Regions from separate parts of the Faecalibacterium sp. i21-0019-B1 genome, predicted to be linked through region 2. Evidence: a T-box and tRNA genes for the amino acid it is inferred to sense, from the RefSeq annotation. Region 2 holds a T-box; the other holds one or more tRNA genes.
What was found. The T-box of region 2 lies ahead of metG (methionine--tRNA ligase). A T-box ahead of a tRNA ligase gene usually reads a tRNA of that ligase, here a tRNA-Met.
Positions count from the first base shown of each region.

Region 1 (15,503 bases), 840 kb from region 2:
GTTCACCATGTTCTCGCTGCGGTATAACCTGACCGTGCAGGTGGTGGAGCAGGTGCAGAAGTATTTCGGCTCCAAGGTGTACAAGACCACCATCCCGCGCTCCATCCGCATTTCGGAGGCGCCCAGCTACGGCCAGCCCATCAATTTCTATGAACCCAAGGGCAAGGGCAGCGAAGCGTACATGGATCTGGCAATCGAATTTGTCAAGAACAACCGCCCGCACGAGCCCAAAAAGGCCCGCCGCAAAAGTGCACCCGTCGCAGAGCAGACGAAAAATGCTCTGGAAGATTAAACCTCAGGGGGAACATGAATGGCAAGAGGAAAAGGAGGACTTGGCCGCGGGCTGGACAGTCTGTTTGAAGATGCCGCCCCGGTTTTTGAGTCCGGTGCAAAGGTAGACACCTTGCCCCTGCGTGAGATCGAACCGGACCCGGAACAGCCGCGCAAGACCTTTGACGAACAGGCGCTGGGCGAACTGGCGGCCAGCATTGCAGAGCATGGTCTGCTGCAGCCCATCGCGGTGCGTCCGCGCCCGCGCGGCGGCTACAGCATCGTGGCAGGTGAGCGCCGCTGGCGTGCCTGCCGCATGGCAGGGCTGAACGATGTGCCGGTGGTCATTAAGGAAGTCAGCGACGAGCAGGCCATGGAGCTGGCTCTGGTGGAAAATCTGCAGCGCGAGGATCTGGACCCGGTGGAAGAAGCAACCGGCATCCGGGAGCTGATGACCCGCTGCGGCCTGACGCAGGAGCAGGCGGCACAGAAGCTGGGCAAGAGCCGCAGCGCACTGGCCAACAGCCTGCGCCTGCTGAACCTGCCGGAAAACGTGCTGGAACTGCTGAAAAGCGGCTTTATCAATATCGGCCACGCAAAGGTGATCCTGAGCCTGCCCACGCCGGAGCTGCAGGAGCAGGCGGCGCAGATCATCGCAGACAACCAGCTGAACGTGCGTCAAGCCGAGGCGCTGTGCAAAAAGCTGGCAAAGCCCGCAAAGGAGCCCAGAGAACCCAAGCCGCGGGGCATTCTGCCGGTGGAGGTGGAAGAAAGCCTCAAGCAGGTGCTGGGCAGCGAGGTGAACGTGGCCTACCACGACGGCAAGGGCAGGCTGACCGTGCATTTCTATTCCGATGAACAGCTGCGGGCCTTTGCCAACCTGCTGGGACAGTACCAGAACGAAGAATAAAGCGATCCAAGGCGGGCGACCGTCTTTGAACGGCACAGGGGAGGGGATCTTCTGTGCGAACCGAAATAGAGCAAGGAGAGTCAATCATGCTTGATATCAAATTTGTCCGTGAAAACCCGGACGCTGTCAAGGAAAACATCAAGAAGAAGTTTCAGGATGCAAAGCTCCCGCTGGTGGACGAGGTCATCGAGAAGGATGCCAAGTACCGCGCATGCCTGAAGGAAGTGGAAGCCCTCAAGGCTGCCCGCAACAAGCTGAGCAAGGCCAACGGCCCCCTGTTCGGCCAGCTGAAGAAGTGCACCGATGAGGCACAGAAGGCTGAGCTGCAGGCTCAGATCGATGCCAACAATGCCGCCGTCAAGGCCGACGCCGACAAGATGGCTGAGCTGGAAAAGGAAGAAGAGACCCTGTCCGCACGCATTCAGGAGATCATGTACACCATTCCGCAGATGATCGATCCCAGCGTGCCCATCGGCCCGGATGATACCTACAACGTGGAAGCACAGCGCTTTGGTGAGCCTGTGGTGCCCGATTTCCCCATTCCGTACCACACCGAGATCATGGAGAGCTTCGACGGCATCGATATGGACGCTGCAGGCCGCGTGGCCGGCAACGGTTTCTACTATCTGCTGGGCAACATCGCCCGCCTGCACGAGGCTGTGCTGGCCTATGCCCGCGACTTTATGATCAACAAGGGCTTCACCTATGTGATCCCTCCCTTCATGATGCACGGCAACGTGGTGCAGGGTGTCATGTCCTTCCCGGAAATGGATGCTATGATGTACAAGATCGAGGGTGAGGACCTGTACCTGATCGGCACCAGCGAGCACACCATGATCGGCCGCTTCATCGACCAGACTCTGGACGAGGCCACTCTGCCCCTGACCCTGACCTCCTACAGCCCCTGCTTCCGCAAGGAAAAGGGCGCTCACGGCATCGAGGAGCGCGGCATTTACCGCATCCATCAGTTCGAGAAGCAGGAAATGATCGTGGTCTGCCGCCCCGACGAGAGCGCTGACTGGTACGAGAAGCTGTGGAAGAACTCTGTGGAGCTGTTCCGCAGCATGGAGATCCCGGTGCGTCAGCTGAACTGCTGCTCCGGCGACCTGGCCGACCTGAAGGTGAAGAGCTGCGATATCGAAGCATGGAGCCCCCGCCAGCAGAAGTACTTCGAGGTCTGCTCCTGCTCCAACCTGGGCGATGCACAGGCACGCCGCCTGCACATCCGCGTGAAGGGCAAGGACGGCAAGACCTATCTGGCCCACACCCTGAACAACACCTGCGTGGCACCTCCGCGTATGCTGATCGCCTTCCTGGAGAACCATCTGCAGGCCGACGGCACCGTGACCATCCCCGAAGTGCTGCAGCCGTATATGGGCGGCCTGAAGGTCATGGTCCCCACCCACAAGAAGGGCTGAAGAATTGACCGGCTTTTCCACAAGGCTCGGATAAATGGTTGAAAAATCCCGCTTTCTATTCAATGGAAAGCGGGATTTTTACGTATCTCCGTTTGTATTTTGGACGACACGAAAAAATATGATTTTTTTAAAAATATGTGTTGACAAAAGGGGTATCTGTGGGTATAATAATAGAGCACTGTTCAAGTGCACAAACAATATGTGGCGGTATAGCTCAGTTGGCTAGAGCATTCGGTTCATACCCGAAGTGTCACCGGTTCAAATCCAGTTACCGCTACCACTTTTACAGAGTTTCGCTAAGGTTAGGGGGACGGTCGTCTGCAGTAGTGGACGATGGAAGTCGGAGGTTTTAGCGAAGCTCTGTATTTCTAAGGCCCGTTGGTCAAGCGGTTAAGACACGGCCCTTTCACGGCTGTAACATGGGTTCGATTCCCGTACGGGTCATAAAAACGCCTTTGCGCATTGCGCAAGGGCGTTTTTAATTTGACCCGTACGGGAATCGAACAGCACGGCCCTGCGCAGCAGGGTAAGCAATCAGCCCAGTGGGCTGTTGCTTAGTGCGCGGGTCCCAACGACTAGGAACGTCTAATGTGGTAGCTGTTTCATGCAACCCGTACGAGGAATCGAAGGAACACGGCCGCCCGCAGGCGGCAAAAAAGAGCCCAGTGGGCTCTTTTTTAGTGCTCCGGGTTGCGGCTCCCAGCATCCGCGCGTGCCTTGGGCGGCACTTGCGTCTTGCTGGCCGCTGCCCCAACAACTCCTCCCTGCATCGGCCACTGGCCGCGGTCGTCGTTGTTGCAAGTCCCATCCTGTAGGAATGTCTAATGTGGTAGCTGCCGCTGCATTCGCTCGGGGGATTTTTAATTTGACCCGTACGGGAATTGCAGCTGAGCTGACCGCCGCCAGCGAGCAAAGACTTCCCCCGGTCGGGGGAAGATGTCGCATAGCGACAAAAAGGGGAGTACAGGGAAGCGAAGCTGGAGCCGTGGTCAGCGGAATGCGAACGCCGCTCCAAGCTGGGCTTTGCGCTGCGCACCATCCGCGAGGATGAGGACGCTGCCGCCGCCATCGGCATCAACCCCACCAAGTACAAGGTGATCGCGGTCGTCATTTCGGCCATCATTGCCGGTCTGGTCGGCTTCTTCTACGTCAGCTACATCCGCTACATCGACCCCGATATTATGATCCAGTCCAAGTCCACTGAGATCGTGCTGCCGGCAGTCGTGGGCGGCGCTGCCTACATCGAAGGCCCGCTGATCGGCGGCCTCATCATGATCCCGCTGAGCGAGCTGCTGCGTGCAAACTTTGCCGCCATCCTGCCCGGCATCAACATGCTGATGTATGCCATCGTGCTGATCGTGGTCATCCGCTTCCGTCCGTCCGGTATTCTGGGCTGGTACATGAACTCGAAGGTCAAGACCTTCATCGATGAAAAGATCCTCAAAAAGCCGTCTCTGGACGTGCTGGAAGAGTATGAGCTGATGGCAGACAAGGGAGGGAAGTAATCATGGCAGAAAAGCCTATTATTGAAGTCCAGAGCCTGACCAAGCGGTTCAAGGGTCTGACCGCCGTGCATGATGTTTCTTTCTCGGTGGAGAAAGGCTCCATCACCGGCATGATCGGCCCCAACGGTGCTGGTAAATCCACCACCTTCAACATGATCTGCGGCTACTACCCGCCCACCGAAGGCAAGATCTTCTACAATGGTGAGGACATCACCAACAAAAAGGCGTATGAGTACACCAACATGAAGATCGCCCGCACCTTCCAGATCATGAAACCTCTGAAGAACCTGAGCGTTCTGGATAACGTCACCGCCGCCGCCTACTTCGGCCACGCCGGTGCAAAGAGCGAAAAAGAGGCCAAGGAGCGCGCCATGGAGGTGCTGCACTTCACCGGCCTGTACGAAAAGCGTCATGTGATCTCCAAGGACATGGGCACGCCGGACCAGAAGCGTCTGGAGATGGCCCGCGCTCTGGCCACCAAGCCCGAAGTGCTGTTTCTGGACGAGAACATGGCAGGCTTGAACCCGGCTGAGACCGAAGAGGCCATCCAGCTGATCCGCAAGATCAACGAGTCCGGTGTCACCATCCTGCTCATCGAGCACATCATGAAGGCGGTCGTGAGCCTGTGCGAGAAGGTCATCGTCCTTCACCACGGCGAAAAGATCGCTGAGGGCACGCCCGAGCAGGTCATGAACGATCCTTACGTCATGGAGGTGTACCTGGGCACCAAAAAGGAGGGCGCAAGTGCTTAAAGTTGAAGGTCTGAACGCCGGTTACGGCTCTGTGAACATCCTGTGGGACATCGGCTTTGAGGTGAAGGATGGCGAGATCGTTGCCATCCTTGGCTCCAACGGTGCCGGTAAGACCACCATGGTGCGCACCATCACAGGCATGGTCAAGGCCAGCTCCGGCAAGGTGGAGTTCAACGGGGAGGACCTCTCCGGCAAAAGCTCCCGCGTTATTCTGGACAGCGGCATCGTGCAGGTGCCGGAAGGCCGTCAGCTCTTTACCGAGATGACCGTGCTGGAAAATCTGGAGCTGGGTGCATTCAATAAGGAGACCAAGGCGCATTTTGCAGAAAATCTGGAAAAGTGCTATAACTGGTTCCCCAAGCTGCGCGAGCGCGCAAAGCAGGCTGCCGGCACCCTGTCCGGCGGCGAGCAGCAGATGGTGGCCGTGGCCCGTGCGCTGATCGGTATGCCCAAGCTGCTGATCCTGGACGAGCCCAGTCTGGGCCTTGCCCCCAACATCGTGGACGACATTCTGGAAGTGGCCAAGACCATGGTGAAGAATGACGGCATCTCGGTGCTGCTGGTGGAGCAGGATATCACCAAAGCCCTTGCAGCGGCTGACCGCGGCTATGTTATTGAGAATGGCCGCGTGGCACTGGAAGGCACCGCCGCCGAGCTTTCGGCAAACGAGCACGTCAAGAAGGCGTACCTCGGCATCTGATTTTGGAAACTGGATGTCCGGCGGGCACTACTTCACACGGTGCGGCGGGGCATCTCGGATTAACAAGCTGTTTTTTACAAACAGAATGGAGGACAATTATGAAAAAGATCTCTCGTAGAAGCTTCCTGAAGGCATCCGCTGTTCTGGGCAGCGCAGCTGCTCTGACCGCCTGCGGCGGCTCTTCCGCTTCCACCAGCACTGCAGCATCTACCAGCACCGCAGCATCCGGCAGCACTGCAGCAGCCAGCGGTGATACCATCAAGATCGGCACCATCTACGCAATGTCCGGCGGCAACGCAGCCATCGGCGAGAACATCCTGCGCGGCATCGATTTTGCAGTGGACGAGATCAACAAGGCAGGCGGCGTGAACGGTCAGATGCTGGAAGTTGTCCGCGGTGACCACGCAGGCGACGCAGCCACCGGTAAGTCTGAGGCAGAGCGCCTGATCACCCAGGAAGGTGTCAACGTCATCATGGGCTGCCATATGTCCGTTGTTACCGAGGTCGTGGCTCAGGTCTGCCAGCAGTACGGCATCCCCATGATCACCGCTATCTCCACGCTGGACCGTCTGACCGACGAGGACCACAAGGACTACGATTACTTCTTCCGTCTGTGCCCGCTGAACTCCGTCTACGTGGAAGATATGCTGAAGTATCTGCAGGACTCCAAGGAGCAGACCGGCAACGAGATCAAGAAGGTCGCCATCTTCACCGATAAGGCTGCCATCGGTCAGGAGCTGATCCGCTGCGTCAACCTGTTCGCACCCGATTACGGTCTGGATGTTGTGGCCGAAGTGGACTACAGCTCCAACGCTACCGACCTGTCCTCTCAGGTCCTGGCCCTGAAGCAGGCTGATCCCGATGCCATTCTGTGCGACTCTTACATCGGCGACGCTACTCTGTTCGTCCAGACCCTGAAGGAGCAGAACTACAAGCCCAAGATGATCGTTGCCAAGGCAAACGGCTTCACCGATCCTTCCTTCATCCCGAACCTGGGCGCATCCGCAAACGGCGTGGCTTCTGTTGTCGAGTTCAACCCCGACCTGACCAACGGCGTGGAGATCAACGAGGACTTCAAGAAGGTCTACAATGTCAACATGAACGGCCACTCTGCTGAGTCCTACACCGTTGTGTGGCTGTTCAAGACCGCCATCGAGAAGGCTGGCTCCACCGACGGTGCTGCCGTCCGCGACGCTCTGGCAGAGCTGTCCATCGACGGTGCATTCGAGGGCGGCCGCAAGATCGTTCTGCCCTACTCCAAGATCGAGTTCGCTCCCGAGTACGAGATCGGCGGCGCAAAGCACTACCGTGACAACACCTACGCTTCTGTTGCAATCGCACAGGTGCAGGATCAGGAGTGGAAGACTGTCTGGCCCTTCGAGTTCGCTTCCTCCAAGATCCAGGAAGTCACTCTGGGCTGATAAAGTTACCCCAAAGAACACAGCAGGCGAGCCGCCCAATGGGCGGCTCGCCTTTTTGCGCATTGTTTCCTGTGCAGAGCGTATTCGAGTAGGGCAGGCTGATGATGTAAGCTCCACCCCAAAAAGCTGGAGATTCCCGCCTGTTCGGCGTGAAGATCTCTTAACCTCTTTTTGGGGTTCCGCCAATCAGAAGTCGCTGCGCGACGGCCGCAGGCCGACAGCAGCAGATGCCGCTTCCCGCCACGACCCTACCCCGTGAAAAAGCAGCTCAGAAAAATCCGCAGATTTTTCTGAGCTGCAAATAAAAATAAATTTTCCGCTAAACATGCCCAGAGTAAAACGGAGGGCATTCTAAATCGTCAACCCTTCTGGATATAGGTAAAAATATCCTCCGGTACCGCTGCCAGTGCATCCGCACCGGCAGCGGTCAGTTCTGCGCGGCCCCGGAAGCCCCACAGCGCGCCCATGGCGGGCAGCCCGGCATTGTGTCCGGTGAGGATGTCTACATCGCTGTCGCCCACAAAAAGGGTGGCAGAGCGGTCTGCACCGATCTCGTCCATCAGCGCATACAGCCCGGCGGGGTCCGGTTTGGTGGGCACGCCGGGCCTGTTGCCGCGCACAGCGGCAAAGCGGCCTGTGCCGAAATAGTGGGCGATGATCTTGCCGCAGAGCGGGTCGGCCTTGTTGGAGAACACTGCGCACTGAACACCCTGTGCCCGCAGCTCGTCCAGCAGCTCCGGGATGCCGGGATAGGGGGCCGTCTTGTCCTCCTTGTGGGCGTCGTACCGGGCGGTGAACTCGGCCAGCGTGGCCGCCAGCTGCTCCGGCGTGCGGGCATTTTCCGGCGAGAAGCGCTCCACCAGCTTCGGGATGCCGTTGCCCACCATGTGCTTGAACTGTTCCACCGTAAAGGTGGGCCAGCCGTGTTGTGCACACACCCAGTTGCCTGCATCGGCAAGGTCGTCGATGGTGTTCAGAAGGGTGCCGTCCAGATCGAATAATACAGTTTTTATCACAGAAAAAGACTCCTTACAGTTTCAGAAAAGCAAAAAAGGCAATTCGCTGCACTTTACGCTGCGCACCCTGCACTTCACCCCGCCCGGAAAGGTGAGGGTGAGGTTCGTGCGGTGCACCGCCGCGGCCCATGGCGACTGCAGGGCCGTCAGGGCCGGAACAGGGCAGAGCACGCAGATGTCGTGCAGATGGAAGCCGTGCTGCCAGCGCAGGGTCAGGCGGCCGTTTTGCAGCCAGATGCCCTCTTTGCGCCAGCCGTTGTACGCACCCACCAGCAGGGCGGCAAACACAGCAGTGACCACCAGCAGCGGCACCGTAAGCGCAGGCAGGGTGTAGCGGGATACCGCTGTCAGCAGCAGGCACAGCCCGCAGGGGATGCCGGCAGGCAGAAAAAACGCCGGGATGCTGCGGCCTGCGGTGTCCACCGGGGCTTTTGGCGGCAGGGCAAAGCCGGGCAGCAGCTCCTGTAGAAAAGGGCCGTCCTCCCGCCAGACCAGCAACGGGATCTCCGGCTGGCAGCTGCCTGCTGTAACGAACACCGGGCAGCTGCCCAGCGCCCATGTGGCAGGCGAGCGGCGCAGGTCCGCATAGCTCAGATGTTCCAGCGCAAGGCGTATCTCATACCGGTGCACAAAGCCGCCCCTGCTGCCAAGGTGACTCTCGGTGCGCCACACGGTATAATGGGCCGCATGGGCCGCACTGCGCGCAAGGCTTGCGCAGAACAGCACGCCGCCCAGCACCAGCAGCCATGCTGTGCCCATGGGCAGCCAACGCGCCGCCCACGCCGCAATGCGGTTCAGGTGGGCAAAGGCCGCCGTCTGGGCATCCGGCGCATAGGGCCTGCTCTGTTTGATGGCCAGCGCCAGCAAAGCAAGGGTGGAAAGGCCGTTGGCACCCAGCACCGCAAAGGCCAGCTTTTCGCCGCCGCGCGGGGTGTGGGCCACAGCATCCCGGCGCGGCATCATGCGGTCAGCTAAAAACTGTGCGTTCTGCGCGCTCAAAAGCAGGGTCAGGGTGCGCTTCTGCCCGGCAGGGTACAGCACCACCCGGCTGGCACCGGCCAGCCGGTAGAGCAGGGGCCGCTCGATGGTGAGCGCTGCCAGCTGGCTGGCTTTCAGGCAGCGGTCCAGCCGCACGCCCAGCCGCCAGCGCACCCGCAGGGTTCCCTGTGCATCCACCCGCCAGCGGCCTGCGTGCAGCACGGCGGCGCTCACAGCGGCAAGCACTGTCAGCAGCGCCGCGCCCTGCACCAGAGCCGTACGCAGCGCCGCCCAGTTGCGGGCAAACAGCACCTGTAAAAGCGGCAGCAGATACAGCAGGATGGTCTTGCGCAGAAAATGCAGCACCGCAAATGGGTGGAAGCCGCGTTCGGTCATGGCGTTTCCTCCATCAGCACAGCGGCAAGGGCCTGCGCCTGCAGGGCATCCACGCCCGGCAGGAACAGCTGTACGCCCGGGCCGTGCACCACCAGCACGCTGCACCCGGCCAGCCACAGAAGCGGCGTGCGCAGGGTCCACACGCCAGTCACGGCCCGGCGGGGAAGCTGCCGTGTGATGGGAACGGCGATACCGGCCCGCACGGCAGTGTTCCGGGCGGTGAGCACTGCGGTAAAGCTGCAGGCTCTTGCCCACGCGGCGAACACAAGGCACGCCCACAGGGCACAGAAAATACACCCGGCAAACAGGCTCTGCCAGAACACAAAAGGCGCGCAGAACACGCCGGGAACAGCGGCCCAGACGCACAGCACGGCCCGGCCCTTGGGCGGGATGATCAGCGCCGTGCGCAGCAGGTCACGTTCGGTCATTTGCCGGAAAGGCCCCAGGCATCCATCAGCAGGTGCAGGGTGTCATCCTGCGTCAGGCATAGGATGCGGTCCCACGGCAGTAAGGTGGTATTGCCGTGGGGGATGATGAACTCCGCATCGCGGGTGATGCACACCAGAATGACGTCGCCCGGCATGGGGATGTCCTTGACCGCCTGCCCTGCAAACTTGAAGTTCTCCGGCAGCAAAATTTCGTTCAGGCTGGCAGTGCCGCCGCCCAGCGAGAGCAGCTGGCGGATGGTATCCGTCTCGATCTCGCGCTCAAGGATGTGGCTCAGGTTGTCGGTGCCGCACACTACGGTGTCCACGCCTAAGGTGTGCAGCAGCTCCCGGTTCTTGGGGTTGGAGGCCCGGGCCACAGTGCGGTTCACGCCAAACTCCCGCTTTGCGATCTGGCAGGCCACAAGGTTGTTCTCGTCCGCACCGGTCACGGCCACAAAGGCATCGCAGCTGGCAACGTCGGCCGTGCGCATGGTGTCAAAGCTGATGGCATCGCCGCAGATCACCGGGATATCCAGCGAATCGGCCAGCGAACGGCACAGCATTTCCTGCGGTTCAATGATGGTCACTTTGTGGCGGTGGGCCAGCAGGCTCTGGGCCAGATACATGCCCACCTTGCCGCCGCCTGCGATACAAACTTTCATATGCTTCCCTCACTTTTTACTTTGCCAGTGCGCGGAACACCGATTGCTCGGTGAGCACCGTGGGGCAGATGGTGTCGATCTCGTAAGCCTTGTGGTACAGCACCTGCAGGTGCGGGTCGGACACGCGGCAGATCACCTTCTCACGGCGGAAGATGCTTTTTGCGATCTGTGCCGCCATCAGGTTTACCGAGTCGTCCTCGCTCACAGCGGCCACGGCATCGCAGCTGTCAATGCCGCCCTGCCGCAGGGTATCCGGGTCGGTGGGGTCGCCCACCAGAGCCGTGCCGCCAAAGCTGTAGTCGTCAAAGGCATCCAGACGCTTGAGCTGTTCGGGATCCTTTTCGATCAGCGAGATATCATGGCCGATGCGTTCCAGATCGCGGATGAGGGAAGCACCCACCTGGTCGCAGCCGATCACCAGAATATTCATATAGATTCACCTCGTTGTAGAATGGTTCAACAAAAATACCAAGGGTGTTTAAACTCTGTTTTGATTTGCGGATAAAATAGAAGGAAAAGGGTCTTTGCATCAGTATAACACATTTCCCAGCGCAGTAACAGCCTGCAGGGCAAAAGTGGCGGCGGGTGTAAAAATTTTCGCATTCTGCGTGCGTGCAGAGACATAGTATGGTATACTGGAAGAAAATAAGCTGCTGTGCCTTTGTGCACAAGGAGGGGTACTTACGTTTTTTGAGATCATCAAAGCCATCCTGATGGGCATTGTGGAGGGCATTACCGAGTGGCTTCCCATTTCGTCCACCGGTCATATGATCCTGCTGGAACAGATCATCAAATTCAACGCAAGCGAAGAGTTCATGTCCATGTTCCGTGTGGTCATCCAGCTGGGTGCCATCATGGCCGTGGTGGTGCTGTTCTGGGGCAAGCTGTGGCCCTTTGGCATGAAGCAGGGCAGAGTCATTTCCAAGCCCAGCGTGTGGAGCCTGTGGTTCAAGGTGGTAGCGGCCACGATCCCGGTGCTCATCATCAGCCCGCTGGACGACTGGATGGAAGCTCACTTCTACAATTACATCACGGTTGCCGCGATGCTCATTCTGTATGGCGCGCTGTTCTTTGTTGTGGAGAACCGCCGCGCCGCGCCGCACGTGAGCCGGCTGGAGCAGATCACCTACCGCGATGCCATCATCATTGGCCTGTGGCAGTGTCTGGCCATCATTCCGGGCACCTCCCGCTCCGGTGCCACCATCGTGGGCGGCCTGCTGCTGGGCCTGTCCCGCGCCTGTGTGGCAGAGTTCACCTTCTATCTGGCCATCCCGGTCATGGCGGGCGCATCCCTGCTCAAGGTGGTCAAGTTCGTTGTCGGCGGTTCTGTGATGACCGGCACCGAGGTGGCTGTGCTGGCAGTGGGCTGTGTGGTGGCCTTTGGCATGAGCCTTGCCGCCATCCGCTTCCTGATGGATTACGTCAAGCGCCACGATTTCAAGTTCTTTGGTGCCTACCGCATCGTGTTGGGCATCATCGTGCTGGCAGTGGCGGCTGCGACGGCAATCTTCTGATTTGGAATGCTTCCCGCACAGAGCGCATTCGTGTGGGGCGGGCTTCATGCCTTTTGCAAGATGCATCGCCGCCGGGGATGTTCTCTTTTGCGTGCCAAAAGAGAACCAGAAAAGCACCCGCTACTTTCGAGGCGCGGGAGGCACGAACTAGGGGCTGCTCGCCCCTAGTGACCCCAAAGCTGTTGGGCTCCATACAAAAAATCCAAGCCGCTCCGCTAAAGGATTTTTTGTGTTCCGCCGATTTTGAGTCGCTTGCGCGACGAGCCGTGCGGATAAGCTTGTGCATTTTCTGCTGCGCGAACGCTCCCGCAGGGAGCCAGCGCTGCAAGATGCCGCTGCCCGCTACGACTCTTTCCCGTGAAAATTGAAAGCCGGAAATCCGCAGATTTCCGGCTTTCTTTCGTTAGGAAATGATAGTTCCACTAAATATGGCCAGAGCATCAGCGGAGGCCATTTTGATCGTGGGACGTGGAGGGTGTGCCCGCCGCCCTTTACGACAGCACTTTTTCTTTGCAAAAAGATGTGCTATACTACAAAACAAGAGAATATGCGGCAGCGTGCCGCGCAAACAAAATGGAGGAAACTGCTATGGAAGCATCCAAGGTCTATTATACAGATTTCCGCTGTCCTGTGGGCACCAGCCTGCTGGACAAGCTGCGCCGCGTGTGCATCGCCGCCGGGATCAAGGATATTGATATGGATGGCAAATTCGTTGCCATCAAGATGCATTTCGGTGAGCTGGGCAATCTGGCATTCCTGCGCCCCAACTACGCCAAGGTGGTGGCCGACCTGTGCAAGGAGCAGGGCGGTCTGCCGTTCCTGACCGACTGCAACACCCTGTATCCGGGCAGCCGCAAGAACGCACTGGAGCACCTCACCTGTGCCCAGCTGAACGGCTTCTGGCCCATGACCACCGGCTGTCAGGTCATCATTGCGGACGGCCTGCGCGGCACCGATGAAGCAGAGGTGCCGGTGCCGAACGGCGAATACTGCAAGACGGCAAAGATCGGCCGTGCCATCATGGACGCAGATATCTTTATCAGCCTGACCCATTTCAAGGGCCACGAATCCACCGGCTTCGGCGGTACTCTCAAGAACATCGGCATGGGCTGCGGCTCCCGCGCGGGCAAGATGATACAGCACGCCGCCGGACACCCGGAGGTGCAGCAGAGTCTGTGCCGTGGCTGCCACCGCTGCGCGAAGGAGTGCGGCTCCGATGCCATCACCTACGATGCAAACAACAAGGCCGTCATTGATCAGACCAAGTGCAAGGGCTGCGGCCGCTGCATCGGTGCCTGCAACTTTGACGCTATCTATTCCCAGTGCGACAGCGCCAATGAGATGCTGGACCGCAAAATGGCCGAGTACGCGGCTGCCGTATGCGCAGGCCGTCCCTGCTTCCATGTTTCTCTGGTGCAGGACATCAGCCCCAACTGCGACTGCCACTGCGAGAACGATGCTCCCATCCTGCCGGATATCGGCATCTTTGCGTCCTTTGACCCGGTGGCGCTGGATCAGGCCTGCGCGGACGCCTGCCTGAATGCACAGCCGCTGCCGAACAGCCAGCTGGGCCAGAACCTTGCAAAGCCCGGCTGGAACTGCCACCACGACAACTTCAAGGATTCCAACCCCAATATCGAGTGGAAGGCCACGCTGGAGCAGGCCGAAAAGATCGGCATGGGCACCCGCCAGTATGTGCTGAAGAAGGTATAAAAACAGAACCCTCTCAGTCTGCTCCCTTTGGTCGCAGCCAGCTCCCCCGAAGGGGGAGCTCTATTGCAGCAGACCGAAAGATACATAAAAGCTCCCCCTTCGGGGGAGCTGGCAAAGCCGTCAGGCTTTGACTGAGAGGGTCTGATCTTTCTCCGGCACCCATAAAAAACAAAGCACCGGGCGGTCGCAAGACCGCCCGGTGCTGTTGTATCCGAAGCGTTTATGACGGATCATTCTTCCCCGGCTGCGGGCACGCAGTCGTCCAGCACGGTCTGCAGGGCCTGCCAGTTCTTCAGGGTGCAGCCGGGCAGGGTGTCCGGGTCAAGGCCGGCATCCTCAATGCGGCCAGCCATGCTGTCCTTGTCGCTCAAAAGGCTCAGCGCGTCCGGCTCGATCATCGTCCAGGCCTCGGCAAAGCTTTCCTGCTCATCAGCGTCCAGCGTGTCGTACCAGCTGTAGAAAGCTTCCTGCACGGCTTCCGGGGTGCGGGAGGCAAGGCGGGCGTTTTCTGCCCACTGCAGCAGGGATGCCGCTGCGATCACCGATTTGAGCGAGCAGCCGGAAACACCCGGCCCCCAGCCCAGACAAGGCTCAAAGGCGGCAGCGGTGCCGGTGATGGAGAAGATGGAGTTCTCGTCAAAATCGCCGGGGTTCAGGCCGGAGGTGTCGGCCCGGGTGGTGGAATCAGGCAGGTCTTCGCCGGAAGCAGCGGAGCTTGCAGAACTGCTGGCAGAGCTTGGCGCTTCGGAACTGCTGGCGGTTGAGCCGCCGCAGCCTGTCAGAATGCTGCAGGCCAGCGCTGCGCAGAGCAGCAGCGAGAGGATGCGGGTATATCTCAATTTCATAGTGGTGTCCTCCTTGAGCGGTGCCGCAGCCGGGCCGCAGCACTTCAAAACGATACACCCTAAGTATACGTTCTGCCGCGGCGGTTGTCAATCGGACAGCGCAGAACGAATTTCAAGCGGGAAATATGCACTCTGCACAAAGAAGAAACGCATTTTTGGGAACTTTGCATTCTTGACATTTTTTGCAAAAATCGGTTGACTACAAGTATAGTATCTGCCCACGTCAGTCGGAAAGGAGGGAAACGCCCATGAAGCACCGCATCACAGCCGCATTGGAGCGGTTCTCCCGCGCAATGCTGGCACCGCTGAGCTATCTTTCGGCGGCGGGCCTGCTGCTGGTGGTGGGCGCACTGCTTACCAGTGCGCCGCTGGCCGGGGTGCTGCCCTTTTTGCGGTGGGAGCCGGTGCAGCTGGCGGGCAGGATCATTTACAAATGCCTCACGGCGGTCATTTCAAATCTGAGCGTGCTGTTCTGCACCGGTCTTGCGGCGGCGCTGGCAAAGCGGGAAAAGCATCAGGCGGCGTTCATCGCCCTGATGAGCTATCTTGTCTACCTGACAGCGGGCAATGTAACGCTGACCGAGTTGGGCCTGCTGGCGCAGCCGGATGCGCTTACCGGCCTGTACAGCGCAGGCCAGACCATGGTGCTGGGCATTCAGACTGTGGACACCGGCGTGTTCGGCGGCATTCTGCTGGGCCTGCTCACCGCCTTTGTGTATGATTGCACCTGCGAAAAAGCCCACCGCGGCATTCTGGGCGGTGTGTTCTCCGGTGTGCGGTGGTCCTTTGCCTGCGTGGCGGCACTGGCGGCGGTGCTGGGCTCTGGGGCCTGCTTTGTCTGGCCGCCTATCCAGAAGGCCATTGCGGCCGTCACCGGCTTCATTGCCGCTTCCGGCAATATCGGGTTGTTTTTATACGGCTTTCTGGAACGGCTGCTCATCCCTACAGGGCTGCATCATCTGGTGTATATGCCGT
Region 1 covers NZ_AP031425.1:3,010,723-3,026,225, reverse strand. The annotation lists gene ACGHP1_RS14990 (ParA family protein) at 1-292, shown strand, start outside; gene ACGHP1_RS14985 (ParB/RepB/Spo0J family partition protein) at 311-1,180, shown strand; gene serS (serine--tRNA ligase) at 1,267-2,598, shown strand; tRNA gene ACGHP1_RS14975 (tRNA-Met) at 2,802-2,878, shown strand; tRNA gene ACGHP1_RS14970 (tRNA-Glu) at 2,971-3,042, shown strand; gene ACGHP1_RS14965 (branched-chain amino acid ABC transporter permease) at 3,576-4,103, shown strand; gene ACGHP1_RS14960 (ABC transporter ATP-binding protein) at 4,106-4,855, shown strand; gene ACGHP1_RS14955 (ABC transporter ATP-binding protein) at 4,848-5,555, shown strand; gene ACGHP1_RS14950 (ABC transporter substrate-binding protein) at 5,654-6,976, shown strand; gene ACGHP1_RS14945 (HAD family hydrolase) at 7,336-7,992, opposite strand; gene ACGHP1_RS14940 (PH domain-containing protein) at 8,014-9,366, opposite strand; gene ACGHP1_RS14935 (hypothetical protein) at 9,363-9,794, opposite strand; gene ACGHP1_RS14930 (TrkA family potassium uptake protein) at 9,791-10,456, opposite strand; gene ACGHP1_RS14925 (TrkA family potassium uptake protein) at 10,473-10,886, opposite strand; gene ACGHP1_RS14920 (undecaprenyl-diphosphate phosphatase) at 11,110-11,970, shown strand; gene ACGHP1_RS14915 (DUF362 domain-containing protein) at 12,559-13,683, shown strand; gene ACGHP1_RS14910 (hypothetical protein) at 13,914-14,528, opposite strand; gene ACGHP1_RS14905 (PTS transporter subunit EIIC) at 14,777-15,503, shown strand, end outside.
Region 1: it has a tRNA-Met gene. The T-box ahead of metG (methionine--tRNA ligase) is inferred to sense a tRNA for this amino acid. The anticodon was not compared.

Region 2 (15,503 bases):
GCAATGTCCTTGCCCAGAAGCTCGATGGCCTCGGCGAACACTTCCTCGCGGCGGTCCACATTTTCCATGTTCAGCAGGTTGACGGGGTCGAACAGGATCTGCAGGTTCGGGCTGCCGATCTCGTCCAGCACGGTGCGGGCGCGTCTGGCATCGTACACGATGTGCTTGACCACCGGCTCAATGGCAATGGTCACGCCGTACTGCTCGGCGCAGCGCACCACCGGCTTGAAGTTCTTGATAAAGGTGGAAAGTGCGGCATCGCTGCGGCACTCCGGACAGAATTTGTACTCCGCGTTGGGCGCACCGGTCTCGGTGCCCACCATGCCGCAGCCCAGCAGGCTTGCAAAGCGGATATGAGCATAGTATTTTTCCTGAATGGCGTGCAGGGCATCCGCATCCGGGTGGGCAAGGTTCAGGTAGTTGCCCAGCACGGCAATGTCGATGCCGTTTTTCTCAAACAGATGCCGCAGATACAGCGCATAGCCGGGGGTCAGGGCGCTGGGGGTGCAGGGCAGCTCCTTGAAGGATTTGCTCAGAGCCACATGGGCGCAGGTAAAGCCTTTCTGGCGCACCAGCGGCAGCACCTGTTCAACGGGCAGCTTTTCCGCGTCATGCAGACGCAGGCCGAATTGGATCATGGAAAACCTCCTCCTTTCCCGCACAACACGCGGGGTTGCATTGACTTTATTATACACGAAAGCTGCGTTCCATGGAACAGCCTGAAACAAAAAAGAGCATCACTTTGCACCCTCAACGGATACAAATGATGCTCTTTTTTCAGATCTTGTCCTGGCAGATGCGGCTCATTCTCAGCGCCGGTACTTTGCAGCGGCCTGCAGGCGCTGCATCGCACGGTCGAGCGCGATCTTGCTCTGATAATATTCATGCATGCTCTGCTGATGCTGCAAACGCTCCTCGGCACGGATGCGGGCAGCCTCGGCACGGTTCTTGTCGATATCCTCCGGACGCTCGGCGCTGTCCACCAGCACCATCACGTAGGCAGGCGTCACCTCGGCAATGCCATCGCCTACCAGGATGTCCTGGCTTTCACCGTTCACCTCAAAGTGCAGGATGCCCATGTGGATGGCCACCAGCACCGGGCTGTGTCCGGCCTGTATGCCGTACACGCCATCGCTGATGGGCAGCACAAGGTCTTCGCAATCGCCCTGATAGTACTCACCGCTGGACGCAGTGATGTTCAGCATGAACTTGTTCATCAGACGGCACCGCCCTTTTCCTCAGCCAGCTTTTCCGCTGCCTTCTGGCGGGCATCTTCCAGCGTACCAACGTTGAAGAAAGCCCACTCCGGCAGATCATCGGCCTCGCCGTCCACAATGGCGGCAAAGCCGCGCACGGTATCCTGCAGCGGCACATACTTGCCCTTCAGGCCGGTAAAGTTCTCGGCCACAGCAAAGGGCTGGGACAGGAACTTCTGCAGCTTGCGGGCGCGGGCAACGGTGAGCTTGTCGTTCTCGTCCAGCTCGTCCATGCCCAGAATGGCGATGATGTCCTGCAGTTCCTGATAGCGCTGCAGAATGGACTGCACCTTGCGGGCCACGCGATAGTGCTCCTCGCCCACGATATCCGCTTCCAGAATGCGGGAGGTGGATGCCAGCGGGTCCACGGCCGGGTAAATGCCCTGCTCCACGATCTTACGGGACAGCACGGTAGTGGCATCCAGATGTGCAAAGGTGGTGGCGGGGGCCGGGTCGGTCAGGTCGTCGGCGGGGACGTAGACGGCCTGCACAGAGGTGATGGAGCCTTCCTTGGTGGAGGTGATGCGCTCCTGCAGAGCGCCCAGCTCGTTGGCCAGAGTGGGCTGGTAGCCCACAGCAGAAGGCATACGGCCCATCAGAGCGGACACCTCGGAGCCTGCCTGCACGAAACGGAAGATGTTATCAATGAACAGCAGCACGTCCTTGTGGGTCTCCTCACGGAAGTACTCTGCCATGGTCAGGCCGGTCTCGGCAACACGCATACGTGCTCCTGGGGGCTCGTTCATCTGACCAAAGACCAGTGCGGTCTTATTCAGAACACCGGACTCGTTCATCTCGCCCCAAAGGTCGCAGCCCTCGCGGGAGCGCTCGCCGACGCCGGTGAAGATGGAGTAGCCGCCGTGCTCGGTGGCCACGTTATGGATCAGTTCCTGGATCAGCACGGTCTTGCCGACGCCTGCACCGCCGAACAGACCGATCTTGCCGCCCTTTGCATAGGGGGCCAGCAGGTCGATGACCTTGATGCCGGTCTCCAGGATCTCGGTCGCGGGCTTCTGCTCTGCAAAGCTGGGGGCCTTGCGGTGGATGGGCCAATGCGGCACATCATCCACAGAGCCCTTGCCGTCGATGGGTCTGCCCAGCGGGTCGAACATGCGGCCCAGCGTGGCTTCGCCCACCGGTGCGGTCAGGCCGTGGCCGGTAGCGGTCACGGTCATGCCCTTGCCCAGACCCTCGCTGGCGGAAAGCATGATGCAGCGCACAGTGGTCTCGTTGACATGCTGTGTCACTTCCATCGTGCGCTCGGTGCCCTCGGCGGTCACGGTAAGCGCTTCCTGCAGGGCAGGCAGCTTGCCTGCGGTGAACTGCACGTCCACCACAGGGCCGGCTACGCGAATAATAGTTCCCTGTATCATACGATTGCCTCTATACTAATTTGTAAATACGTTTTATTCCGCCCGGTTCTGCACGGCAGCCGCACCGCCGATGATCTCGGTGATCTCCTGTGTAATGGAGCCCTGACGGGTGCGGTTGTATTCCAGCTGCAGCTCCCGGATCATATCGTTGGCGTTCTTGGTGGCGGAATCCATGGCGGTCATGCGGGCGCTCTGCTCTGCGCAGAAGCTCTCGGTCATGGCACCAAAGATCATGCCGTGCATATAAATGGGCGCGATCTGTTCAAACACCGTCCATGCAGACGGGAACATCTCCACATCGCCCTTCGGATCGCCCAGACCCTTGGGGGCAGGCTGCAGATGGGCGCGGTCCAGCGGCAGCAGACGCACCATGGTGGGCTCGCTGGTCAGTGCATTCTCGATGCGGGTATAGATGAGATAGATCTCATCCAGCTTGCCGGTCTTGAAATCATCGATGGCGTCCATCGTGATATCGCGGGCACGCTGCAGCGTAGGCTCCGTGGCACCGTAGTGGAAATCCTCCACCAGCCGCGGATCCTTGTGGTACAGGGCGCGGTAGCCGGTCTGGCCGATCACATAGAACCGGTCGTTCTCATCCGCATTTTCCTTGAGGAACTTGATGATGTTCTGGTTGTAAGCGCCTGCCATGCCCTTATCTGCCGTCAGCACGATGTAGGCCCGCTTGGGGTTTGCGATATTACGCTCGTGGAAGAACGGATGCACCGGCTCTTCCGGCAGGTGGGGCACCACGCGGGAAATGGTATCGCGCATACGGTTGAAGTAGGGCGATACATTCTGGTAGTTCTTACGTGCCTTGCGCAGCTTGGACGAGGAGATCAGGTACATGGCGTTCGTGATCTTCATGGTGTCCTGAATGCTCTCGATGCGCTCCTTCAGCAGCTTACTGGACGGCATGGCTGTCGCCTCCCGCATAAGCTTTCCAGGCGTTCAGGATGGCATCGACCATTTCAGGTTCCAGCTTGCCGGTGGCGGTGATCTTATCCATCGTACCGGACACATCCGCGCGGAACTGACGCACAAATGCGGAAGTTTTGGCGCGCAGCTCGGCAGTGGGCAGTTCGTCCAGCACACCGTGGGAAGCCAGCACCAGCGTGACCACCTGCTCGGCGTCGGACTTGGGCTGATACAGCGGCTGCTTGAGCATTTCCATCAAAGCCTTGCCGTGGTCCAGCTGGCGGCGGGTCTCCGCGTCCAGATCCGAGCTGAACTGTGCAAAGGACTCCATATCCTTGTACTGTGCCAGCTCGATACGCAGGTTGGCGTTGGCCTTCTTCATGGCCTTGGTCTGGGCAGCGCCGCCCACACGGGACACCGACAGACCCACATTGACGGCCGGGCGGTTGCCTGCATTGAACAGTGCGCTCTCGAGGAAGATCTGACCATCGGTGATGGAAATGACATTGGTGGGGATGTAAGCCGAAACGTCGCCTGCCTGCGTCTCAACGATGGGCAGTGCGGTGATGGAACCGCCGCCCAGATCGTCGCGCATCCGGCAGGAGCGCTCCAGCAGACGGGAGTGCAGATAGAACACGTCGCCGGGGTAAGCCTCACGGCCCGGAGAGCGGCGCAGCAGCAGAGAAATGGCACGGTAAGCCACTGCATGCTTGGACAGATCGTCGTAAACGATCAGCACGCTCTTGCCCTGGCTCATGAAGTACTCGGCCAGTGCGGTACCGGCATAGGGTGCGATGTACTGCAGGGGAGCGGAATCCGAAGCAGTAGCCGCCACGATGGTGGTGTAGCTCATGGCACCGTGCTTCTGCAGATCGCCTGCCACGCGGGCAATGGAAGAAGCCTTCTGGCCGATGGCCACATAAATGCACAGCACACCGGTGTTTTTCTGGTTCAGAATGGCATCCGTGGCGATGGAGGTCTTGCCCGTCTGGCGGTCGCCGATGATCAGTTCACGCTGGCCGCGGCCGATGGGGAACATGGAATCGATAGCGAGGATGCCGGTGTGGAGCGGGGTATCCACGCTCTGACGCTCCAGAATGCCGGGGGCCTGCTTTTCGATGGGGTTGTAGCCCACAGCTTCAATGGGGCCCTTGCCATCAATGGGCTCGCCCAGCGGGCTGATGACACGGCCCAGGAAGGCATCACCCACCGGGATGCCGGCACGCTTGCCGCTGCGGGTCACCATGGTGCCCACACCGACGGTCTCAGCTCCGTCGAACAGCATGATGCCCAGCTGTTCGGGGTCCACGCTCTCCACCATACCCTTGGCACCGTTGTCGAAGGTGACGATCTCGCCGTACACGGCGCGGTTCATGCCCTCGACGTGCACGATGCCGTCGGCAGAGGAGATGACCACACCGCCCTCGGCAGAGGTCTCGGCGGGCTTGTAGTCCTCAATGCGGGTCTTGAGGGTAGCCAGCGAGGGCTTGCCCTCCATCATCTTGTCCAGCTGATGACGGCCGGAGTTATCGAACACACGGTCGCCCACCTGCAGGACATAGCCGGACAGCAGGCTCTCGTCCACCGTCACGTTCAGGATGACCTCGGTGGCATCATACAGCTTGCGTACCTCGGCGCGGATCCGGTTCAGCTCCTCTTCCCGGGGCTTGCGGGCGCTGCGCAGCTCGGCCTTGACGATGCGGTTGTCCGCAAAAAATTCACGACTGAATTCAGTTGCCATTGCCTGCACCTGCTTTCTCCAGCAGATCGTCCAGCAGACGTGCGTCGTCCTGGGCGGTCAGATTGCGGGCCAGCAGCTTCTCGCACATCGCACGGGCCAGTGCCGTGGTCTGGGCATCGGCTTCCCGCAGCTTGCTCTGGCGTTCGGCCTCGGCGCTTGCCTTGCCGGCTGCCACGATGGCGTCTGCCTGCTTGCGGGCATCTGCCAGCAGCTGCTGCTTTTCGACCTCAGCCTGCTTTTCGTAGGCTTCGCGGCGGGCAGCGGCCTCATTGTCCACATTGCGCAGTTTTTCCTGTGCGGCGTTCATGGTCTCTGCGGCTTCCTTCTTGGAGGTCTCCGCATCGGCCAGGTTTGCGTCCACCATCTGCTGGCGCTTTGCGATCACGTCCTGAACAGGCTTGAACAGGAACTTGCGCAGCACCGCATACATGACGAGGACGTTCACGACGGTCCACAGCAGGTTAATATCCAACTTCAGCATTCGTCTGCGCCTCCGTTACTGACCCAGGAACAGGATGATCAGCAGTGCAACGACGAAGCCGAAAATTGCAGTACCTTCTGCCAGAGCAGCGCCCAGCAGCAGGTTGGTCTGGATCTTGCCGGATGCCTCGGGCTGACGGGAGATTGCCTCCGTTGCCTTACCCGTTGCGATGCCGATGCCGATACCGCCGCCAATGCCGGTCAGCGCTGCAATGCCAGCGCCCAGAGCAATCAAACCATTCATAGTAATAATCTCCTTTTAAATTCAGTAAATATCAATGGATCAGTCTTCTCCGCCCATGGTCTCTTTCATGAACAGTGAAGTCAGGAACACGAACACGTAGGTCTGGATCAGACCGTCGAACAGGTCAAAATACAGGCTGAACACCGCCGGGACGAACACGGGCACCACGAGCTTGATCAGCTCCATGATGACGAATGCGCCCAGCACATTGCCGAACAGTCGCATGCACAGGCTGGTGGGGCGGATGGCGATCTCGAGGATGTTCATAGGGGTCATGACCGGAGTGGGGGCAGACAGACTCTTGAGGAAGCCCACGCCGCCGCGTGCACGGATGCCGGCACCCTCGATCAGGATGATGCTCATCAGCGCCAGCGCTGCGGTCACATCCAGATCCTTTGTGGGGGGCTTGACACCGAACACGCCGATCAGGTTGCTGAAGGCGATGTAGATGGCCACGGTCATCAGGTAAGGCACATAGCGCCTGCCCTTTTCGCCCAGCAGACCTTCAAAGAAATTGGTACCTGCGAGGTAGGCCATTTCCAGCACGGCCTGACGCTTGCTGATGTGGTCCACCTTCAGGTTTCTGGTAAGCAGGATCGAGCCGATGGTAACGATGGCCAGGATCACCCAGCTGATGACCACGGATTCCGGGATCTGCAGCGGGCCGACCTTGACGTATTCGACGGTCAGCTCTTCCATCAATGCTTTGGTCAGATTATTCAATTGTTTTTCCTCCTTCCTGAAGAATAGGGTTCCGGGGGTAAGACCGCCGCACCGCCCCGGCGGCGCAGCGTCCTTCTTATCGCTCGAAGAAAAGGCGCAGCTTTGTGAAAAAAGTAAGGAAGGTGTTCGGCTCTATCCGGTCACACCCTCCCTCCTGCACGGGTCACTTCGTCTTTTTTCGTTGTGTATGATAGTACGATTGACGAAAATTGGCAAGTGGCTTTGTGCACATTCTACATTTTAGGTGGTTCTACTGCATTGATATACAAAAAAAGTTGTGCATCTTGTCCAATAAAACGCTCTTCGCATGTACTTTTTACACAAATTTCTTAGCCGATTCTTAGGTTTCAATGGCTTCTTCAGGGCATTCCGGGAAATATTTCCATCAAAAATGCCCCATTGTACATACTTTATATGCCCGATATATAAAATTCGTATAGGTGTCTCGTCCGGTATTACACCCGCTCCTATACATATTTATTATAACTGCATATCTAAAATCTGTCAGTCCGCCTGTTTTGCGCCGCGGCGGAACATCAGCCGGAAGATGGCACGGGCAAGCGGCCCGCAGTACAGCATCTGCCAGCACAGAGCCATGGGCATATTGCAGCCCCAGGTATGCACCCAGGTGCCAAAGCCGGGTTCTTTAAACAGCACCGTTGCGATCAGGCTCATCACCGGGCACATGATGCACACGATCATCAGCGAGATGGCATAGGTGATGAACTGCGGACGATCTGTGGGCCGCATGAACATAAACGCCAATCCGGTGGCCAGTTTCTCCACCACGAAAAATTCCAGCACGCAGGCAATGGGAACCATGATCGGCATCTCGTGCAGTGCCATAACAAAGGTGGCATTGGTGACACCGCCTGTGTTCAGCGCCACATTGTAAACGATCATGCCATAGACCATAATTGCAGCCATGACAATGGTAAAGAAGATACGTTCCGGTAAAGTTTTAGGCATTTTGATTCTCCGTTTCTTTTGTGTCTAAATTTTTGCCGCAAAAAAGCCGCCCCGCGAAACTTTCATCTCGCGGGGCGGCGGCGACTACCATTCATTGGTGCTATTTTAGCACAAATCGATCTGACGCATAATACCCTGTGGACACTTTCTCCCGTTTTGCGCAAAATCCTCCACAAACGGCCCGGAACTTCTGGGCAGCTTTGCTGTGACTCTCCCGGCAGCCCTCCCTGCAGGGCACAGAGTTCCTCCCCAAAGGGCCCGATCGCCCGGGCACACCGCACAGAAAGCGGCATTTTGCACGTTCTATCTGCTGTTTTTCAAGAACTGCACAATTTTATATTTCTATCCTTGTGCACTCTGCGAATAGACAAATCAATCAGGAATATGTATAATAAAGCCAGAAACCAGAGAAGTACAGCAGAAGCTCAAGAGAGAGCTAATCCCGCTGACTTGAAGCAGAAAGGAGCGAGACCGATGGTCGATATGGAACCCGCACAGCAGGGACAGGCTGTCGGGATTCGCTGAGAAGCAAAATAGAGGCTCACCACAGACGGGATGTTTCCCCCGTATAAAAACACAACAAAAATGAGCCAGTCTTGAGCATCAAAAATGCGATTACACGACAACCTGTCGATAAACTTAACCCCCAGCGATTCAAATAAATCCGCCGGAGATGATTCCTATGAAGGTATCTTTTGTACGGAGAACATTATTTGAATAGCAAAAAAGGAGTTCTACCAATGTACTAAGTAGTTTGCCCCTGGCGAATCTAACTCGAAAGAATGTGGTAATATGAAATTCATCTTTCGAATCTCGGTGCCGCACTCCATCAGTTAAGAGAAGGGTCAATCCAATGTACTAAGTAATCAGTCCCCTTGAAATAGATTCTCAGTTTCCAGTAGTTTCTAAGGAGAGTCACCCTATGAAACGTTTACTCCGAAAATGAGGAACCCCAAGGAGAAGAGGCTTATGACTCCGAAGAAGTAAGTATCCAGCCGGACGAGGGCTTGCAACCGCCTCGTCCGGCTGGTTTTATTTTGTGCTGTTTTTACCAATAGTCAACACCCGATTTGTGCAAATTTTACGCAGGAAGGTTGAATACCGTCCTTTGTTTTTGCACTTTTCTGTGGTATACTGTGGAAAAAGATGGGAGGTGCATTTCATGGAGTCGTTCGTTTCGTTTTCCACTCTGTTCAACCTTGTGCTGACCGTTATCTGGTTCATCTCCGGCATTCGGGATCTTCAAGGCAAAGACCCGTTCCTCGATCTGCCGTTCAACCAGTATCACCGCGACCCGGAGTACCGCGCCTTCTGGCAGAAAAAGAACGGCGTGTTTTACATGCTCAACAGCATCGCCTTTCTGATCCTAGCTTTCACACCTGTTACATCGCTGATTTACCGTATCATCTTCGGCATCGCCATCGTGGGAGACCTTCTTTATCTTGTCGCTTACGAAAGCTGGAACCATAGTGCGGATTGACAGCCGGAAAGGGGTCACCATGAATTTGAATCTTTCGGACTGGGATTGGCTGAACGCCGCGCTGGGTGTGCTGTTTTTGTACCGCGGCATCCGGGATCTGTACAATGGCACCGGCACCGGATGGAGCAGTGAGGACGAAAAGAAGCACTTCCGCAAATTTTACGGCATTGCTTCGATCCTTTGCGGTGCACTCTATCTGGTCAACACCTTTCTTCCCAGGGTCGAGCCGCTGAATTCCATTTTGATGGTGGCAGCGCTCGTGTTGTGCGCTGCCCTGCTGATCTCGTATCTGTGCTATACTCTGAGCAGGGACGACAAAACCAAAAAGTGAGGGGTTGCTATGGAAGTCATCTTATCGATCTTAACCGCACTTTTCGGCATCGGGTTCGGCATTTTTATGGCGCTGCATCCGGAAGATGCCATTGCCCTGCATGACCGTGGACGGTATACACAGACCGAACCAACGGAAGCGTACATCAAATTGACCCGGCTGGAGGGCATCGGACTTTCGGTGCTCTGTGCCGTGCTTCTGGTGGTTCTGCTGTTCGCACCCCAATAATACTTTGCAGCTTTCCTCTTGCGGATTTTTTCTCACCCTGCTACAATGAGAAAAAACGCAGGAGGTTTTTTTATTATGGTCAAGCATGTGATCCTGTGGCAGCTGAAGGACGAGCTGTCCGATGCCGAAAAAGCCGCCGTCAAGGCAGGCATCAAGGAAGGGCTGGAAGGTCTGGCAGGCAAGGTCCCGGGCCTTGTGGAAGTGCATGTCAACATCAACGGTCTCCCCTCTTCCACCGCCGACCTGATGCTGGACACCACCTTTGAAAGCGCCGAGGCCCTCAAGGGCTACTCCGTCCATCCCGCCCATGTGGCTGTGGCCGACGGCAAGGTGCGGCCCTACACCAAGGCACGGTTCTGTCTGGATTACGAGATTTAATGTTGACAAACCCACCATTTTTGCGTATTATAGACATAACAATGTAAATTGGCTGTGAAGAGAAGAGTACGCACCGTCTGCGCCTGACAGAAAGCCCGAAGGATGGAACCGGGCAGGCCGCGCGATGCCGAAGATGGTCTCGGAGCTGCGCAGGTGAAAATTGAGCCTGCGACGGGTGCGCCCGTTACCGCGCTGCGCCGTGCTTTTTTGCCCGGCAAAAGGCTGCGCCCGCAAGGGTGCGGCGAAGCAAGGTGGTACCACGAAAGTTACAAGCTCTCGTCCTTGTCCGGCTCAGTCCGGCAGGATGAGGGCTTTTTTCGTCCCCCGCCAAATCAGGAAAGGAAGAGTATCAACCTATGAGTGAGCACAAGACATTCTACATCACCACTCCCATCTACTACCCCAGCGACAAGCTGCACATCGGCCACAGCTATACCACTGTCGCCTGCGACGCACTGGCACGCTTCAAGCGGATGCAGGGCTATGACGTCATGTTCCTGACCGGCACCGATGAGCACGGCCAGAAGATCCAGGACAAGGCCGCCGATGCCGGTGTGACCCCCAAGGAGTATGTGGACAAGATCGTAGCCACCGTCAAGGATCTGTGGAAGCTGCTGGACGTCAGCTACGACCGCTTCATCCGCACCACCGACGACTACCATATGGAGTCCTGCCAGAAAATTTTCACCAAGCTGTATGAGCAGGGCGACATCTACAAGGGCGAGTACATCGGCCACTACTGCAAGCCCTGCGAGAGCTTCTGGACCGACAGCCAGCTGGTGGACGGCAAGTGCCCCGATTGCGGCCGCGAAGTGTACGACGCACACGAGGAAGCCTACTTCTTCAAGACCAGCAAGTATGCCGACCGCCTGCTGAAGCTCTACGAGGAGAACCCCCAGTTCATCCAGCCTGAGAGCCGCAAGAACGAGATGATTGCCTTCATCAAGCAGGGCCTGCAGGACACCTGCGTGTCCCGCACCTCCGTGAAGTGGGGCATCCCCGTGCCCTTCGACCCCAAGCACACCATGTATGTGTGGGTGGATGCCCTGAGCAACTATATCTCCGCGCTGGGCTACGGTAACGAAAAATATCACGACTACGACAAGTTCTGGCCTGCCGACCTTCACATGGTGGGCAAGGAGATCCTGCGTTTCCACACCATTCTGTGGCCCGCCATGCTGATGGCTCTGGATCTGCCCCTGCCCAAACGGGTGTTCGGCCACGGCTGGCTGCTGATGAACGGCGGCAAGATGTCCAAGTCCGTGGGCAATGTGGTGGACCCTGTGATCCTGTGCGACCGCTACGGCGTGGATGCCATCCGCTACTTCCTGCTGCGTGAGATTCCCTTTGGCAACGATGGCATGTTCACCAACGAAGCCCTGATCACCCGCATCAACAGCGATCTGGCGAACGATTTGGGCAACCTGCTCAGCCGCACCGTCGCCATGTGCGAGAAGTACTTCGGCGGCACCGTGCACAATGTGGCCGGTACCGAAGCCATTGACACCGAGCTGGAGACCATGGTCAACGAGCTGACTGCAAAGGTCACGGCCGACATGGACAGCCTGACCATCCCGCAGGCCCTGATGGAGATCTTTGCGGTCATCCAGCGCGCCAACAAGTACATCGACGAGACCGCTCCCTGGGCACTGGCCAAGGACGAGGCCAACAAGGCCCGTCTGGAGAGCGTGCTGTACCACCTGTGCGAGGCACTGCGCGTGTGCGGCATCCTGCTGAACGCATACCTGCCCACCACCGCACCCAAGATGATGGAACAACTGGGTCTGGACGCATCTGCTCTGGACCTGACCAAGACCACCTACGGCGTACAGGAGACCTACACCGTGCACAAGGGCGAGGCACTGTTCCCCCGCATCGATGTGGCAAAGGAAATTGCCCACCTGAAGGAAGAGGACGAGAAGCGCAAGGCCGCTGCCGAAGCTGCCAACAAGGCCAAGGCTGAAGCTGAGAAGAAGGCTGCCGCCCCCGCCGAGGAGAGCACCGTGGACTTTACCCACGAGGAAGAGATCGACTTTGACACCTTCTGCAAGGTGGAACTGCGCGTGGCCGAAGTGCGCGCCTGCGAGAACCTGAAGGAAAGCAAGAAGCTGCTGCACCTGACCGTGTTTGACGGCGAGCGGGAGCGCTGCATCCTTTCCGGCATTGCAAAGTGGTTCAAGCCGGAAGACCTGATCGGTAAGAAGATCGGCATTGTGTGCAATCTGGCACCTCGCCCCATGATGAAGGGCAAGTATGTCAGCGAGGGCATGATCTTTGCTGCTGATACCGCCGACGGCGGCTGCTCCATCGCTTTCTACGGCGACGACACCCCCGTAGGCAGCCGCATCCACTGAGCCGCCATGCAGGAAAACAAAACGCTTTCCCGCGCGGAATGGCTGGATAAGATCTTCGGCACGCCGGTGTTCGCCGTGCTGCTGGCCATCTTCTGCAATGTGCTGTGGGGCTCGGCATTCCCGTTCATCAAGCTGGGCTACCGGCTGTTCTCCATTGAGACCGGCAACACCGCCTCCATCTTCTGCTTTGCCGGTGTGCGGTTCATGCTGGGCAGCTTTCTGGTGCTTCTGGGCAGTGTTCTGCTGCAGAACCGCCTGCCCAAGTTCCCCCGCGGCAAAGTGGCAGCGGAGTGCTGTGCTCTGGGCCTGTGGCAGACCACGACCCAGTACGCATTCTATTACATCGCTGTTGCCATGCTCACGGGTGCCTTTGGCGGCATCCTGAACAGCACCCAGAGCTTTCTGGGCGTGATCTTTGCCCATTTCATCTACGGCAACGCCGACCGCATGACCCCTGCCAAAACGCTGGGCTGTGTCATCGGCTTTGCAGGCGTGCTCATCGGCACGCTGGGCAACCACGGCAGCGGAAGCGGCTGGGGCGTGTTCTGCATGATGACGGCCACCGTCATCTTTACTTTGTCCGGCCCGTGGAACAAATCCGTGACCAAAAAAGCAGACAGCTTTGCCGTCTGCTTCATCAACCTGTTCGTGGGCGGTCTGGCACTGTTCGTGCTGGGCACTGTGCTGGGCGGCAGCCTCCATGTGCAAAACGCACTGGCGGTGGTGGTCATGCTGTATCTGGCTTTCATCTGCGGGGCAGGCTATGTGCTGTGGGCCTTGCTGATGAAGAACAACCCGGTCAGCCGCATTGCCATCTTTGGCTTCGTGAACCCGGTGGTCAACGTACTGCTGAGCGCCGTGCTCAACGGCGAACCCCTGTTCCGCTGGCAGTATCTGGCGGCGCTGGTGTTCGTGTGTGTGGGCATCTGGCTGGTGAACAAGGCCCCCGCCAAAAAGGAGAGCAAATGACCGGCCCCATTTTTGACACCCACGCGCACTACAGTGCCCGCGCTTTTGACGCAGACCGCGATTTCCTGCTGGGCAGCCTGCCCGGCAAGGGCGTGGTGGGCGTGTGTGAACAGGCCACCCACTCCGGGGATGCACCCAAAGTGCTGGAGCTGGCGCACCGTTACCCGTGGGTGGTGGCGGCTGTTGGCATCCACCCGGAAAGCCTGCTGCCCGCCGCCGACTGCGGCGAGGAAGGCCCGGCTCCTACGGTCTCGGTGTACGGCGGGGACTGGGCCGCCGAGATGCGCGCTCTGGCCCAGTATTACGAGGACCCCAAGGTGGTAGCTGTGGGTGAGTGCGGGCTGGACTACCACTGGCCTGTGCCCAAGGATGCCCAGCTGGCCATGTTTGAGGCACACATCCGGCTGGCGCTGGAACTGGACAAGCCCATCATCGTGCACGACCGCAACGCCCACGCCGACGTTTACGCCCTGCTGAAAAAATACCAGCCCAAGGGCATCGTCCACTGCTATTCCGGCAGTGCCGATGACGCGGTGTGGCTGGCAAAGCAGGGACTGTTCATCGGTTTTGGCGGGGCGTGTACCTTCAAGGGTGCCAAGCGGGCGGCAAAAGCCATCAGCGCCCTGCCGCTGGAAAGCATCGTACTGGAGACCGACTGCCCCTACATGGCACCGGAGCCGGTGCGCGGCACCCGCTGTGACAGCTCCCTCATCCGCTATGTGGGCGAGTATATCGCCCAGCTGCGGGGCATCTCTGCCGAAGAGGTGTTCCGCACCACAGCCGAAAATGCCCGCCGGGTATACGGGCTGTGATTCGTTTTTCGCAAGTTGCACAGGTTTTTCTCTGTGCTTCTGTATAAATCAACAATCAAAATCCAAACTGTTATAAGGAGAACCTACCATGAAAGCACGTATTCCTAAGCACCGCGAGTTCATCATCAACTTCCCCGACAGCATCGACCAGAACAAGGCCAACGAGGGCTGGGCAAAGCTGCAGCAGATCGTTGAGGACTACAAGAAGGCCCACAATGGCGCTTCCGTCTACGCCCCCACCTTCATCGAGGACTGCGAGGCCGAGGTGAAGAAGCTGCAGGAAGAGTACGGCTTCGAGTACACGGTTGAATACGTTCAGTAATTTCTGATATTTAAAATCCCCTCTGTGCATCTGCGCAGGGGGGATTTGCAGTTTCAGGGGGAACCGCTTTTCCCTGCGGTGCACTTTCCCGCAAAAATACAGCCCCGGCAGACTGCATGGTCTGTCGGGGCTGTGCTTTTCTGTCCGGATCACTTTTCCACTTTACTCAGCAGGATGCGGTCGTTATCCAGATTTTTGCCTGCGTTCTCGCGGAACTTTTCAAGCAGGTCGTCCACAGTCATCCGGCTGCGTTCCTCGCCCTTCACGTCAAAGACGATGCGGCCGGAATCCATCATCAGGGTGCGGTTGCCCAGCTCCAGTGCCTGATGCATATTGTGGGTGACCATCAGGCAGGTGATCTTCTTTTCAGCCACGATGCTCCTGGTCAGCTCCAGTACCTTTTCGGCGGTGGCGGGGTCCAGTGCGGCGGTGTGCTCGTCCAGCAGCAGCAGCTTGGGGGTGACGAGGGTGGCCATGAGCAGGGTCAGCGCCTGCCGCTGGCCGCCGGAAAGCAGTCCCACCGGCTGCTTCATGCGGTCCTCAAGGCCCATATCCAGCAGCGCCAGCTTTTCGCGGAACACTTCCTTGTCCTTGCGGGAGATGCGGGAGAAGATGGCGTGGGGCGCGGTGCCGGCACGCAGATAGGCCAGTGCAAGGTTTTCCTCAATGGTCATGTTGGGTGCCGTGCCCTTGAGCGGGTCCTGAAACAGGTGGCCGATGACCTTGCTGCGCTGGTGCTCCGGCTCAAAGGTGATATCCTGTCCGCCCAGCAGGATGCTGCCCTCGTCGGCGATGAAGCCGCCGGTGATGGCGTTGAACAGGGTGGATTTGCCCGCGCCGTTGGAGCCCACGATGGTGGCAAAGTCCCCGGCTTCCATGTGCAGGCTGACACCGTTCAGGGCCACTTTTTCATTGACCGTGCCGGGGT
Region 2 covers NZ_AP031425.1:2,170,973-2,186,475, forward strand. The annotation lists gene ACGHP1_RS10800 (sugar phosphate isomerase/epimerase) at 1-638, opposite strand, end outside; gene atpC (ATP synthase F1 subunit epsilon) at 810-1,217, opposite strand; gene atpD (F0F1 ATP synthase subunit beta) at 1,217-2,629, opposite strand; gene atpG (ATP synthase F1 subunit gamma) at 2,663-3,544, opposite strand; gene atpA (F0F1 ATP synthase subunit alpha) at 3,531-5,285, opposite strand; gene ACGHP1_RS10825 (ATP synthase F0 subunit B) at 5,275-5,766, opposite strand; gene atpE (ATP synthase F0 subunit C) at 5,782-6,009, opposite strand; gene ACGHP1_RS10835 (F0F1 ATP synthase subunit A) at 6,049-6,732, opposite strand; gene ACGHP1_RS10840 (DUF2798 domain-containing protein) at 7,237-7,701, opposite strand; gene ACGHP1_RS10845 (hypothetical protein) at 8,864-9,181, shown strand; gene ACGHP1_RS10850 (hypothetical protein) at 9,201-9,512, shown strand; gene ACGHP1_RS10855 (hypothetical protein) at 9,522-9,740, shown strand; gene ACGHP1_RS10860 (Dabb family protein) at 9,816-10,118, shown strand; T-box leader at 10,164-10,405, shown strand; gene metG (methionine--tRNA ligase) at 10,475-12,472, shown strand; gene ACGHP1_RS10870 (DMT family transporter) at 12,479-13,441, shown strand; gene ACGHP1_RS10875 (TatD family hydrolase) at 13,438-14,253, shown strand; gene ACGHP1_RS10880 (hypothetical protein) at 14,342-14,575, shown strand; gene ACGHP1_RS10885 (ATP-binding cassette domain-containing protein) at 14,725-15,503, opposite strand, start outside.